Regions from separate parts of the Pseudaeromonas sp. HNCC25DJ182 genome, predicted to be linked through region 2. Evidence: predicted binding sites of a transcription regulator. Region 2 holds the regulator's gene; the other holds the start of a gene.
The links. Region 2 encodes LexA, which represses DNA repair genes until DNA is damaged. Its sites were predicted from a motif close to ANCTGTNTNNNNANACAGNT; they were not measured.
Positions count from the first base shown of each region.

Region 1: a site for LexA is predicted at 3,100-3,119, ahead of ACZYUB_RS10340 (YebG family protein). Genes of this name have one in related genera too.

Region 1 is NZ_JBVAYG010000011.1:32,513-36,939, forward strand. Features, by position in the region: gene kefF (glutathione-regulated potassium-efflux system oxidoreductase KefF) at 1-132, shown strand, start outside; gene ACZYUB_RS10325 (monovalent cation:proton antiporter-2 (CPA2) family protein) at 132-2,042, shown strand; gene ACZYUB_RS10330 (SirB2 family protein) at 2,042-2,434, shown strand; gene ACZYUB_RS10335 (DUF4124 domain-containing protein) at 2,542-2,967, opposite strand; gene ACZYUB_RS10340 (YebG family protein) at 3,131-3,424, shown strand; gene ACZYUB_RS10345 (M14 family zinc carboxypeptidase) at 3,482-4,427, opposite strand, start outside.
Region 2 is NZ_JBVAYG010000022.1:35,374-39,800, forward strand. Features, by position in the region: gene plsB (glycerol-3-phosphate 1-O-acyltransferase PlsB) at 1-1,338, opposite strand, end outside; gene lexA (transcriptional repressor LexA) at 1,519-2,142, shown strand; gene ACZYUB_RS15500 (tRNA (cytidine(34)-2'-O)-methyltransferase) at 2,299-2,763, shown strand; gene ACZYUB_RS15505 (substrate-binding domain-containing protein) at 2,873-3,856, shown strand; gene fieF (cation efflux pump FieF) at 4,356-4,427, shown strand, end outside.

The DNA.
Region 1 (4,427 bases), on a different contig from region 2:
CAGGATGTCACCCTGTTGCGGGAGACCGCCCGCGAGTACCGGCAGTTGCTGGAAGGACTGCGGGATGAACGCTTCCCCGCCGATGAGCTGCATCGTGCGACCTATCTGACCGATCTGCTGGAGGCCCTATGATGACAGACGGAGTGCTGTTTGACGCCTTCATCTTCCTCACCGCGGCTGTGGTGTCGGTGCCGATTGCCCGACGACTGGGACTGGGCTCTGTGCTCGGCTACCTCATCGCCGGCATCATCATTGGCCCCTATCTGTTGAATGTGGTCGGCAAGACCGATGATGTGATGCACGTCGCCGAGTTCGGGGTGGTGCTGATGCTGTTCCTCATCGGGTTGGAGCTCAAACCCGCCCTGCTGTGGCAACTCAAGGGGCCTGTGCTCGGCCTGGGCGGCAGCCAGGTGTTGTTGACCACGGTAGCCATCGCCATCGTCAGCCTGCTGTTCGAGCTGCGCTGGCAACAGGCGGTCACCGCCGGCATGATCCTCGCCCTCTCCTCCACCGCCATAGTGCTGCAAAGCCTGACCGAGCGGCGGCAGCTGAAAACCGAATCCGGTCAGGCCAGCTTTGCGGTGTTGCTGTTTCAGGATATCGCCGTCATTCCCATGCTGGCGATCATCCCCTTGCTGGCGGCGCGCGGCTCGCTGCCCGACACGACACCCACCCTGGGGGGCTGGCAAGATGGTCTGCTGATCGCGGCAGTCATCTGCGGCATCATCCTCGGCGGCCACTATCTGATGCGGCCCGTGTTCCGCTTCATTGCCCAATCCGGCATGCGCGAGATCTTCGTTGCCGCCGCCCTGCTACTGGTCATCCTCATCGCCCTGGCCATGCAGTCGGTTGGGCTCTCCCCGGCGTTGGGCACCTTTCTGGCCGGTGTGGTTTTGGCCGAGAGCGAGTATCGCCACGAGCTGGAAGCCAATATCGAGCCGTTCAAGGGCTTGCTGCTCGGGCTGTTCTTTATTTCGGTGGGCGCGGGGATCAACTTTACCCTGCTGGCCCATGAGCCGGGTATGGTGCTGGGCCTGCTGGCGCTGCTGATCCTGATCAAATGTCTGGTGCTGCAAGGGCTGGGCGGCGTGTCGCGCATGAATGCATCCCACCGCTGGACCTTCGCTCTGGCGCTGGCCCAGGGCAGTGAGTTTGCGTTCGTGTTGCTGACCCTGGCCTATCAGAGTCAACTGCTGTCGGCTCATCTGGTCTCCCTGCTGACCCTGGTGGTGGCGCTCTCCATGGCGCTGACGCCTGTGCTGCTGATCCTCAACCAGCGCTTCGTGCAGCGCCGCTACGAGGGCCAGGAGGAAGAGCGGGAAGCCGACAAGATTGATGAGCACGACAACCCGGTCATCATCGTCGGCTTTGGCCGCTTCGGACAGGTAGTCGGGCGTCTGCTCCATGCCCACGGCATCGGCACCACGGTTCTGGATAACGATGCCGGCCATATCGATGTGCTGCGCAAATTCGGCTACAAGGTGTTCTACGGCGATGCCGACCGGCTGGATCTGCTCTATGCAGCCGGGGCGCACAAGGCCAAGTTACTGGTGGTGGCCGTGGGTAACCCGGCCAAATCCCTGGCGGTGTGCGAGCTGGCGCAGAAGCACTTCCCGCAACTCAAGTTGCTGGTGCGCGCCATCGATCGCCCTCATGCCCATCAGTTGCTACAGCAAGGGGTGGACATGGTCTACCGGGAAACAGTCGGCTCGGCGGTCGATCTGGGGGTAAACGCCCTCAAGGAGCTGGGAGTGCGCGCCAATCAGGCCTGGCGTGCCGGGCAGACCTTCAAACAGCATGATGAGAAGCTGCTGCGCGAGCAGACCGCCTTCATCGATGACGAGAGCATGTACATCACCAAGAGCGTGCAGTACCGGCATATTCTGGCGGAGATGTTGCAGGCCAATCAGGAGGATAGGCGCAGCGAGATCATGTCGGCATGGGAGAACACTCCGCCCCAGGAGGAGGAGCCGGAAACCCAGATCCAGCGCCCCTTCTTTGCCTCCAGGAATCATGACACCCCGAGTCGCGGAGAAAAGTAATGAGTTATCTGTTCCTCAAGCAGTTGCACATCCTCTGCATCCTGTTGAGCCTGTCGCTATTTGTATTTCGTCTGCAGCTCGCGGTGCGCAATCATCCCCGACTGCAACAGCGCTGGCTGAAGATCCTGCCCCACTGCATCGATACCCTGCTGCTGATCTCCGGTGTGGCGCTGGCCTATCACCTGCACCAGACCCCCTTCGTCAACAGCCCCTGGCTCAGTGCCAAACTGGTGGGATTGTTGCTGTATATAATCGCGGGCACCTTCGCCATCAAGCGCGCGCCCAGCGCCCGTGGACGGCTCGGCTGCGGTCTGCTGGCCCTCGTCTTGTTTGCCTATATAGTGGCGGTGGCGGCGAGCAAACAAACCTGGCCCTGGCTGTCCTTGCTGTAAAACCTCTCGGTGAGCAACGACTCCCTCGCCCGAACCTGTGGCCTGATCTGCATGTCGGATCGGAAGGGGCCTGATGCGCTCAGCCCTCATCCTCGCACCAGCAACGCTTAGCGGCGGCAGTAAAGTCGCACCGCATCCCGCGCCTGGCGGATCGCCTGGGTCGCGGCTTTGCCATGCAGCACTTCGGCCTTGCCGGTTTGCGGGTTGAAGGCGGTGGCGCCCTTGGTCTGATAGCGGGATAACAGCGAGCGGTAGTAGGCACAGGTTTCCTGCTGCTTGCCGCTCTCGCCAGCCTGCAACAGGGTCTCAGCATCGGCATAGAGCCGTTCACTCTCCGGCAGCGGCGTCACAGTGCCCTGACTATTGGCTTTCAGCTCCTGAATGCCCCGGGTGCGATCGGCCGGCGGACGGCTGGAGAAGTGAGTCACACCCTGTTCATCATCCCAGCTGTAGAGCCGTTTTGCCCCGACTGGCGAGCTGGCGAACATCACGCAACACAGCAACAGCCACCCTATTCGAACCCCGGATCTCATACCCTCTCCTTGCCCCGCGCATATCCTGAACCCGCTGCCTGGAACAGCGTGATCCACTATGCCATTTTTGCCGATCGCCCGCGAGGCAGCACAGTTAAATCTGGCATTCAGCTCACTGATCCGTTATAAGAGAACTGTATCTTTATACATAGGAATTTCATCGATGGCGGTCGAGATCAAATACGTGGTAGTCCGGAACGGCGAGGAAAAGATGACCTTTGTCAGCAAGAAAGAGGCCGATGCTTACGACAAGATGCTGGATATGGCAGATGAGCTGAGTGGCTTGTTGCAGCAAGGACCAGTCCCGCTGGATGAAAACCAGTGCGAGGCCCTGGGGCTCTATCTGGCCCAGCAGCGGGAGCCGCTCGGCCAGATCCTCAAGGGTGGCAAGGCCGCCGAACCGGCGGCAGCACCCGCACCCAAGGCACGCAAGGGTAGCGCCGCTGCCGAGGAGTGAGTCTGTTGTCAGATCTGGAGCCACAGACCCGGGCTCAACGGCCGAACCCGCGCGCGCTTAGCTGCGGGGTTCTGGCTTGCTGGCTTTGGGCAAATCCTTGGCCAGATCCTGATGGGGCTCGGCCAGGGGGGCGGTCGGCAGCGGATTACTCATCAGCAATGCCCGCCAGCTCGGCTCCTGATACAGGCTATTGGAGGAGCGCGGATCCAGCATGATGCTGATGAGCGCCCCTTGGGGTTGTGCGGTGGAAATCTTCACATCCCCGGGTTTGAGCTGCACGCTGAGATCTTTTTCGTCCAGCACCACATCCAGCCAATCCCGGGTCCCCGGGCTGGTGCGGGCGGCAATTTTCACATCCGCCACCCGCTGCTGGGTGACCTGGATGGTTTCCGGCTGCTGCACCACCTGATAGGCGATGTGGTGATCATCCAGCCATTCGCGGAAGCGCCGGGTCTGGGAGCGGATGACGTAACCGGGCGGGATCTCGCCCACATCCTTGATGGCGATCTGATCCTCCAGGCGGAAGGGTTTGACCACATTCTTGCCCTGCCGATCCTTGAGGGTGACGGCGATACTGGGCTCCTGAGTGTTGGGCGCAAAGGCATACTGCATGACGAAGCGAGCCTCGCCCTTGATGCCTTCCCAGCGGTGGCGCGCATCCCGGCTCAGAGTCAGGATCTGCGCCCGATCCGCCAACACCAGCTCCAGCGCCTTATCCACGCTCAGCAGTTGCTTGCGCACCCGCTCGGCTATGTTCTGCGGGGTCGGGAATTTGCCCTGACCATCATGGCGATTCTCGAACAGCACCGTCATCGAGCCTTGCATCGAGGCGTAATTGCGGAAATTGGAGAGACTCAAGCCACCGCGGCGCACCGGATCCTTGAGTGAATAGATCTCGTTATAGCGCTGGGCCGGAATGCCGGCATCGGCCACCGCCTCGATGAGGCGCGGCAAGTAGACCTGGTTGGCGTAATGGCTGAGATCCGCGTCCAGATTCGGATTA
Region 2 (4,427 bases):
CTCCTTGCGGCTGCCCTTGAGCTCCTTGAGGTATGTGTTCACTTCCATCACATGCTCGTAGCCCAGATAGACGGGGACAAAGGTCAGGGGGCGCTTGATGCCGCGTAACTGCGCCTGCAGCGTCATGGCGATCATGCCGGTTTTCGGCTGCAACAGTCGTCCGGTGCGGGAGCGGCCACCTTCGGTGAAATACTCCACCGCATAGCCACGGGCAAACAGCTGGCTCAGGTATTCACGGAACACTGTGCTATAGAGCTTGTCGCCTTTGAAGCTACGCCGCAGGAAGAAGGCACCACCATGACGGAACACGGGCCCCGCCGGCCAGAAATTCAGGTTGATCCCGGCGGCAATATGCGGCGGCACCATGCCCTGATGGTAGATGACATAGGAGAGCAGCAGATAGTCCATGTGGCTGCGGTGGCAGGGCATGTAGATGATCTCATGGCCTTCCCGGGCCAACCGGCGCACCTTCTCGGCACCACGAACCGTGATGCCGCGATACAGCTTATTCCATAGCCAGCCGAGGAAGTAGTCGCCGAAGCGGATCAGCCGATAGGAGAAATCGGATGCCATCTCGTCGAGATAACCTAGGGCCCGGGCGCGCATCAGCTCTTCGCTGCTGCCTTCACTCTGCGCCTGTTCGGCGATGGCGCGGACTATGTTGTCGCTGCGCAACAGTTCACGAAACAGGGCCTGGCGATCGGGCAGCCGTGGTCCCTTGGCGGCCTGACGCTGACGGCTGAAGTGGATACGCGCCACTCGTGCCAGCTTGTGAGCCACCACTTCGTCGGTGCCGAGCTCGGTGACCAGGCTACGCAAAGACACTGGCGTCGAGAAGCGGACCCGGTTTTCCCGACCATACAGCAACACCATAGCGGCTTTGCGCAATGCGCCTGGCGTCTGGTGTGGCGGTTGTAGCCGGTGCGGGCGTTCACGGCCCGGGGCGCGATGCCACAGCAGAGTCACCGGAACCAACTGGATATCCAGTTGCGCGTTCTGTTCGTGCAGACTCAACCATTCGCGAAAGGTGTCCAGGTGGGGTATGCCACTGCGCGGGTTGCCGAGGAGCGACGGCGTACGATCCAGGCAGACATAGCGCGGGTGACTCACCCCTTGTACGGTGAGCGGCGAAAATGGATTGGGCAGTCCCAACTCTTTGGCACAGAGCTCCAGGGTCAGCAGATCGCTCAGCGAGTCAGTGCTCAGGGCATAAACAATGGGTCGTCCCAAGTCGAGACCCAATTGGCCCAATGGGTCTTCCGGGAGACTGCTGTGGTTGACCAGTAGACGAACAGGCAAGCGGCATAGGGCCCGGGCCAGGGAAAAGCCGAAGGACATGGTGCTGTATCCTCAAAAAAAATGCGGCGCCAGCATAGCAAAACTGGCCCGACTTGTCGTGGAATGCTGACTTGTGTCATGAGTGGAGAGCTTTTGTAACCTTTGTCCGGCATTTATCTTGCGCTTGATAAATGCCTGTATATACTCACAGTTATCTGTATAAATAGACAGGCAAACGCCATGAAACATCTGACCCCTCGCCAAACTGAAGTGCTGGAACTGATCAAGGAATGCATGCAGCAGACCGGAATGCCGCCGACCCGGGCCGAGATTGCTGCCCAATTGGGTTTCAAGTCTGCCAATGCGGCGGAGGAGCACCTCAAGGCCCTGGCGCGCAAGGGGGTGATCCACATCATGCCGGGTACTTCCCGTGGCATTCAGCTGCTGCAAGAGGACGTAGTCGAAGAGGAGTTGGGCCTGCCATTGATCGGTCAGGTGGCGGCCGGTGAGCCAATCCTGGCCGCCGAGCATGTCGAGACTCACTACCAGATCGATCCCGCCATGTTTCAACCCAGAGCCGATTTCCTGCTGCGGGTGCAGGGGATGAGTATGAAAAATATCGGCATTCTGGATGGCGATCTGCTGGCGGTGCACAAGACCGAACAGGTGCGCAACGGTCAGGTCGTGGTGGCCCGGGTCGGTGATGACGAGGTCACGGTCAAACGCTTCGAGCGCAAGGGCAATCAGGTGCGTTTGCTGCCGGAAAACGAGGCGCTGGAGCCGATCCAGGTCGATTTGACCGAACAATCGCTGAGCATTGAAGGGCTGGCGGTGGGTGTGATCCGCAACGGCAGCTGGCACTAGTTTGTTCATCTTGGCAGGCAGGCCGGACAGCGGACTGGCCTGCCAGTCTTCATGCTACGGTGGCGTAATCCACAGCATGCCGTGGCAATTTCCCCGTTCCAGACGTTTCCCCTTGGGGTAGAATGGCATTTTTCCCCTCAGGTCCCCATTGCTCCGATGTTTCATATCGCCCTGTTTGAACCGCAAATTGCTCCCAATACCGGCAATATCATCCGTCTGGTGGCGAATAATGGCTGCCATCTGCATCTGATTGAACCTCTGGGTTTCGATCTGGAAGAGAAAAAGCTGCGGCGGGCCGGTCTGGACTATCACGATCTGGCGACTGTAACCCGTCATCGCAACTATGCGGCATTTGCCGAGGCCATGCAGGGCCGTCGGATCTTTGCCCTGACCACCAAGGGCACGACGCCTCACACCACACCTGCCTATCAGGCCGGTGATGTTCTGCTCTTCGGTTCGGAAACTTCCGGCCTGCCCGATGCCGTTCGCAACAGCTTGCCGCAGGATCATCTGATCCGCATCCCCATGCTCAGCAGTTCGCGCAGCCTGAACTTGTCGAATGCCGTTGCCATTGTCAGCTACGAGGCCTGGCGTCAGCTTGATTTTGCCGTCACGGGTTGAGCGCCAGTGGCTGTCCTGTCTGGCATCGGGCGGTGACAACGAGGCCTGAGTGTCTATACTTTGCTCATCCTCGTAATCACAGGGGCTTCATGCCGGAAGGTGGCCAGATATGACCTTTGCCGCTCGGTGGCTCTATTCACTGTGTATTGGCGTCCTGTTGATGATGTCTCTGGGCCAGAGTGCGTTTGCCCGGGAGTGTGTGGCCGTCATCACGGCAGGGACGGGGCACCACTTCTGGCGAGCCCTTGAGGCTGGTGCTTTGCAGGCGGGCAGTGAGCTGGGCGTGGATATTTTCTTTCGCGTGCTCTACGACGAAACCTCTGTCGATGCCCAAGAGCAGATCCTGCGGGAAGCCCTGGAAAAGCAGTGTATTGGTGTGGTTCTGGCGTCCAACTCACCGGAACATCGCAAGACTCTGGATCTGTTTAGACAAAAAAATTTACCCATTGTGTTGATCGATCGGAGTATGGCGCTAGGGACTGTCTACGCCCAGGTCATGACCAATAATTATCGGGCTGGTCAACAGGCGGCGCGAGAGATGATAGCGCGCCTGCGAGGCGAGGGGGCGGTGACGGTTTTAAGGTTGAAACCGGGAGTGGCTTCCACCGATGCCCGTGAACAGGGTTTTCTCGATGAGATCAAAAAATCCAGTTTGAAGTTATTGCCGCCCGCTTATCTTGGCTCCGGGATCGTTGAAATCCGACATAATGCGGACCTTTATTTGCAGCAGAATATGGCCGAATTGGATGGTTTATTTACCCCCAATGAATCGACGACGCTGGGTGTCATGGCCGAAATAAAAAGAAAAGGCCAAAAAAAACGCCTGATACATATTGGCTTTGATTATAATCGTTATCTGATTCAGGGGCTTGAATCCGGAGAGGTTGATGGTTTATTACTTCAGCAGCCCCATGCCATCGGCTTTCAGGGCGTCAAGTTGGTCATGGCGGCTCATGGTGGCCAGCCCGCACCTCAGGAGGTGATCTACACCCCGGTATTTTATCTCACAGTCGAGAATATGCACTCTGCACAAGCGCAGCAATTTCTTGATTTATATAATGATGAAGGTAGCATGATGCGAATTAGGAAATAAAAATTCGAGCATAGATTAAAATTTATTCTTTTATTCTTTTATTCTTTTATTCTTTTATTCTTTTATTCTTTTATTCTTTTATTCTTTTATTCTTTTATTCTTTTATTCTTTTATTCTTTTATTCTTTTATTCCTTTATTTCTTTATTTCTTTATTTCTTGTTTAATATTGTAAGTTTTTAGGCTCAATTAAATGCATTATTTAATTCTGTGCTCGTTCCATATTATGGATGACGTCTATGACGGGGCGTTTATCACCCATTCCTGGCATCCTCTCCGTTGCCCGTGGTCACCCATGATGCGGCTGTCGTCTCCTGTCTCCCGTGGCCAGGTCGTTCGTCATTCTATCCCTGGGTGAATTCGGGAGCAGGCCTGCATTTGTCCGTCTGGCTGGCGGGATGGCTCGGCCGGGGATTGTCCTTACCTTGCCAACAGGTATGATAGTGATCCTTTTCACATTCGGAGGTGCGGAATGCCTCCTGGTTCGTCGGGGATGACACTGTGACCACTACTTCCTACTCGCGCTGGGTGACGCTCGCGGGTCTGGCTTCAACGGCAACCGCCGGAATACTG